Regions from separate parts of the Streptomyces sp. NPDC005784 genome, predicted to be linked through region 2. Evidence: predicted binding sites of a transcription regulator. Region 2 holds the regulator's gene; the other holds the start of a gene.

Region 1 (2,397 bases), on a different contig from region 2:
ACGGCAGAGGGTACGACCCTCGCCGAGGTCATCACCGACCTGGAGAAGAACCACACGGGCATCGCCGCGCGCGTCCTGGACGACCAGGGCAAGCTGCGCCGCTTCGTCAACGTGTACGTCAACGACGACGACGTTCGGTTCGAGCAGGGTCTGGAGACGGCGACCCCGGACGGTGTGGGCGTCTCGATCATTCCGGCCGTCGCCGGCGGCTGATCGTTACCCTCGGTAATGCCGAACACGCTGAGTTCATAGAATTGCCCCTTCCGTGAGAGAAACGGAGGGGGCAATTCTGCATGGTTGAGCGCGCTACAGTTGGGGAAGCGACTTCGATTTCGATGTTGGTTTCATGCCGGACGCATATGAGTACCCGTTCGGCGGCCGACAAGAAGTAGCCAAACTGCCTCCCCTTTATGGGCCGTTTATGGCATTTACGGGGCCCGACTTGCCCCGGATCCTTGCGGATTCTCCGCATATCATTGATCAGCCATGCCCAGAATTCTCGTCCGATTGACCTGTTGCAGACGGCAGTTGGACAGATACATTCAGCCGCGGTCGACGCGTTCCGGCGCACACCCCCAACCGTTTGGGGGGTGAGGTCTGACCCGGATCCGCGAAGTGTGGATCTGTGCAAGGGCCAGTAATAGGGGAGTTAGGCATGGCTCAGGGCACCGTCAAGTGGTTCAACGCGGAGAAGGGGTACGGCTTCATCGCGGTCGACGGTGGTGCGGACGTCTTCGTGCACTACAGCGCGATTCAGATGGACGGCTACCGCACCCTTGAAGAGGGTCAGCGAGTGGAGTTCGAAATCTCGCAGGGCCAGAAGGGTCCGCAGGCGGACATGGTCAAACTCGCCGTCTAGTCCGGGCGCGAACGGCCACCGACGCACTCACGCCGAGGGGCCCGCATCCCACCAGGGATGCGGGCCCCTCGTGCGTCCCCGGCGGTCTTACCCTCTCTCGTGCGCGCCCGCGCGCCCGCGAGCGCCCCCGTGCGGGGCCTACGCCCAGCACCCGTGTGGAGGCTGCTCGTGGGGCCCGTTTTCAGGAGAGGCGTTTGCGCCGGCCCGTCACCCGACCGCCACCCCTCAACGAGCTCGCTTCGCGAGCACACCTTGCACTCGACGGGGTCGAGTGCTAATCATTGGCGTTAGCACTCTCCCAGTGAGAGTGACAGAACTTGGATCGGGCCAGTGAGGCCCGCGGGCCTGTGGGGCAAGGAACCACAAGGCTTGCAGGCCGTCCGTCGCGGGCGCGGGCACGATCCGGAGAAATCCACCCCGTCCGGGAGGACCACTTCACATGGCCAAGATCATCGCGTTCGACGAGGAGGCACGGCGCGGTCTCGAGCGCGGGATGAACCAGCTCGCCGACGCCGTCAAGGTCACCCTTGGCCCCAAGGGCCGCAACGTCGTCCTCGAGAAGAAGTGGGGCGCGCCCACGATCACCAACGATGGTGTTTCCATCGCCAAGGAGATCGAGCTCGAGGACCCGTACGAGAAGATCGGCGCCGAGCTGGTCAAGGAAGTCGCCAAGAAGACGGACGACGTCGCCGGCGACGGTACGACCACGGCGACCGTGCTGGCCCAGGCGCTCGTGCGCGAGGGTCTGCGCAACGTCGCCGCCGGCGCCAACCCGATGGCTCTCAAGCGCGGTATCGAGAAGGCCGTCGAGGCCGTCTCCGGTGCCCTCCTTGAGCAGGCCAAGGATGTCGAGACCAAGGAGCAGATCGCTTCCACGGCCTCCATCTCCGCCGCCGACACCCAGATCGGCGAGCTCATCGCCGAGGCGATGGACAAGGTCGGCAAGGAAGGCGTCATCACCGTCGAGGAGTCCCAGACCTTCGGTCTGGAGCTGGAGCTCACCGAGGGTATGCGCTTCGACAAGGGCTACATCTCGGCGTACTTCGCCACCGACATGGAGCGTATGGAGGCCGTCCTCGACGACCCGTACATCCTGATCGCGAACTCCAAGATCGCGAACGTCAAGGACCTGCTCCCGCTCCTCGAGAAGGTCATGCAGGGCGGCAAGCCGCTGCTGATCATCGCCGAGGACGTCGAGGGCGAGGCTCTGTCGACCCTGGTCGTCAACAAGATCCGTGGCACCTTCAAGTCCGTCGCCGTCAAGGCTCCGGGCTTCGGTGACCGCCGCAAGGCCATGCTCGGCGACATCGCCATCCTCACGGGCGGCGAGGTCATCTCCGAGGAGGTCGGCCTCAAGCTGGAGAACGCGGGTCTGGACCTGCTGGGCCGTGCCCGCAAGGTCGTCATCACCAAGGACGAGACCACGATCGTCGACGGCTCCGGCTCTGCCGACCAGGTCGCCGGCCGGGTCAACCAGATCCGTGCCGAGATCGAGAACTCGGACTCGGACTACGACCGCGAGAAGCTCCAGGAGCGTC
Region 2 (2,397 bases):
GAGCCGCCCGCGACGAGGATCTCCGTGCCCGCGAACGCCGCGGCGCCGAAGACATGGTCGAAATGCGGGTGGGTGAGCGCGAGATGGGTCACACGGTGCCCGGTCAGAGTCTGCGCCTCCCGGCGCAACCGCGCGCCCTCCGCGAGGCTCGATCCCGCGTCGATCATCAGCGCCGCGCCCTCGCCGACGACGAGCCCGACCGTGCAGTCCCAGTCCGGAAGTCGCCGCCGCCCGACCCGGGGCGCCACCCTTTCCCACCCCAGCTCTTCCCAAGTCAGCCTCATGCGGCGACGCTAACGGTGACCGGGTGCCGTGCACGACATCGCAGGCCCGCCCTTGCCGGGGTCGTGCCTCACCGCCGTACACTGGGCCGGGGAACGCTGGCACTCCCGTGTGCCGAGTGCCAGACGAAAGCCACGAAGGCCACGAAGACCACCGAGTCGACTTCTGGAGGTGTGCGCGATGCTCAGTGAACGCAGGCTCGAGGTGCTCCGCGCCATCGTCCAGGACTATGTCGGCACCGAGGAACCGGTCGGTTCCAAGGCGCTCACCGAGCGGCACCGGCTGGGCGTCTCGCCCGCGACCGTCCGCAACGACATGGCCGCCCTGGAGGACGAGGGCTACATCGCCCAGCCGCACACGAGCGCCGGGCGCATCCCCACGGACAAGGGATACCGGCTCTTCGTCGACAAGCTCGCCGGCGTCAAGCCGATGACCGCGCCCGAGCGACGGGCCATCCAGAACTTCCTGGACGGCGCCGTCGACCTCGACGACGTCGTCGGCCGGACCGTGCGGCTGCTCGCGCAGCTCACCCGGCAGGTCGCGGTCGTGCAGTACCCCTCGCTGACCCGCTCGACCGTGCGCCATGTGGAGCTGCTGTCACTCGCCCCCGCGCGGGTGATGCTCGTGCTGATCACGGACACCGGCCGGGTCGAGCAGCGCATGATCAACAGTCCGGCACCGTTCGGTGAGACGTCACTGGCGGATCTGCGGGCCCGGCTCAACAGCCGGGTCGCGGGCCGCCCCTTCGCGGACGTCCCGCAGCTCGTCCAGGACCTCCCGGACGCCTTCGAGTCGGAGGACCGGGGTACGGTCTCGACGGTGCTCTCCACACTGCTGGAGACACTCGTCGAGGAGACCGAGGAGCGGCTGATGATCGGCGGTACCGCCAATCTCACGCGATTCGGACATGACTTCCCTCTCACCATCCGGCCGGTGCTCGAAGCACTGGAGGAGCAGGTAGTGCTCCTCAAGTTGCTTGGAGAGGCCGGGGATTCGAGCATGACCGTGCGAATCGGGCACGAGAACGCGTATGAGGGACTCAACTCCACGTCCGTGGTCTCGGTCGGCTACGGTTCGGGCGGCGAGGCAGTAGCCAAACTCGGCGTGGTCGGCCCGACCCGCATGGATTACCCAGGAACGATGGGAGCGGTACGAGCGGTGGCACGGTACGTCGGACAGATCCTGGCGGAGTCTTAAGTGGCCACGGACTACTACGCCGTACTCGGCGTGCGCCGCGACGCGTCCCAGGACGAGATCAAGAAGGCGTTCCGGAGGCTCGCTCGCGAGCTGCACCCGGACGTCAATCCCGATCCGAAGACGCAGGAGCGGTTCAAAGAGATCAACGCCGCGTACGAGGTGTTGTCGGACCCGCAGAAGAAGCAGGTCTACGACCTCGGTGGCGACCCGCTGTCCCAGCAGGGCGGCGGTGGCGCCGGCGGCTTCGGCGCGGGTGGCTTCGGGAACTTCTCGGACATCATGGACGCCTTCTTCGGCACGGCGTCGCAGCGCGGACCGCGCTCGCGCACCCGCCGGGGCCAGGACGCCATGATCCGGCTGGAGATCGAGCTCGACGAGGCGGCCTTCGGCACCACGAAGGACATCCAGGTCGACACGGCCGTCGTCTGCGCCACCTGCAACGGCGAAGGCGCAGCGCCCGGGACCTCCGCGCAGACCTGTGACATGTGCCGCGGTCGCGGCGAGGTGTCCCAGGTGACGCGGTCGTTCCTCGGCCAGGTCATGACCTCACGGCCGTGTCCGCAGTGCCAGGGCTTCGGCACCGTGGTCCCGACCCCGTGCCACGAGTGCGCGGGCGACGGCCGGGTCCGGTCCCGTCGCACCCTCACGGTCAAGATCCCGGCCGGTGTCGACAACGGCACGCGGATCCAGCTCGCGGGCGAGGGCGAGGTCGGCCCCGGCGGCGGCCCCGCCGGCGACCTGTACGTCGAGATCCACGAGCTGCCGCACTCGACCTTCCAGCGGCGCGGCGACGACCTGCACTGCACGGTCACCCTCCCGATGACGGCGGCGTCCCTCGGCACCAAGGTGCCACTGGAGACGCTCGACGGCATGGAGGAGGTCGACATCCGTCCGGGCACACAGTCCGGCCAGTCGATC

Evidence for each region. Region 2 encodes HrcA, which represses chaperone genes, less so after heat shock. Its sites were predicted from a motif close to TTNGCACTCNGNNNNNCNGAGTGCNAA; they were not measured.
Region 1: groL (chaperonin GroEL) is a predicted target of HrcA. The motif match lies at 1,147-1,173, and genes of this name have one in related genera.

Annotation. Positions count from the first base shown of each region.
Region 1 covers NZ_JBIAIQ010000019.1:12,933-15,329, reverse strand. The annotation lists gene ACFYR3_RS26790 (MoaD/ThiS family protein) at 1-213, shown strand, start outside; gene ACFYR3_RS26785 (cold-shock protein) at 656-859, shown strand; gene groL (chaperonin GroEL) at 1,299-2,397, shown strand, end outside.
Region 2 covers NZ_JBIAIQ010000006.1:271,782-274,178, reverse strand. The annotation lists gene ACFYR3_RS13685 (MBL fold metallo-hydrolase) at 1-284, opposite strand, end outside; gene hrcA (heat-inducible transcriptional repressor HrcA) at 463-1,479, shown strand; gene dnaJ (molecular chaperone DnaJ) at 1,480-2,397, shown strand, end outside.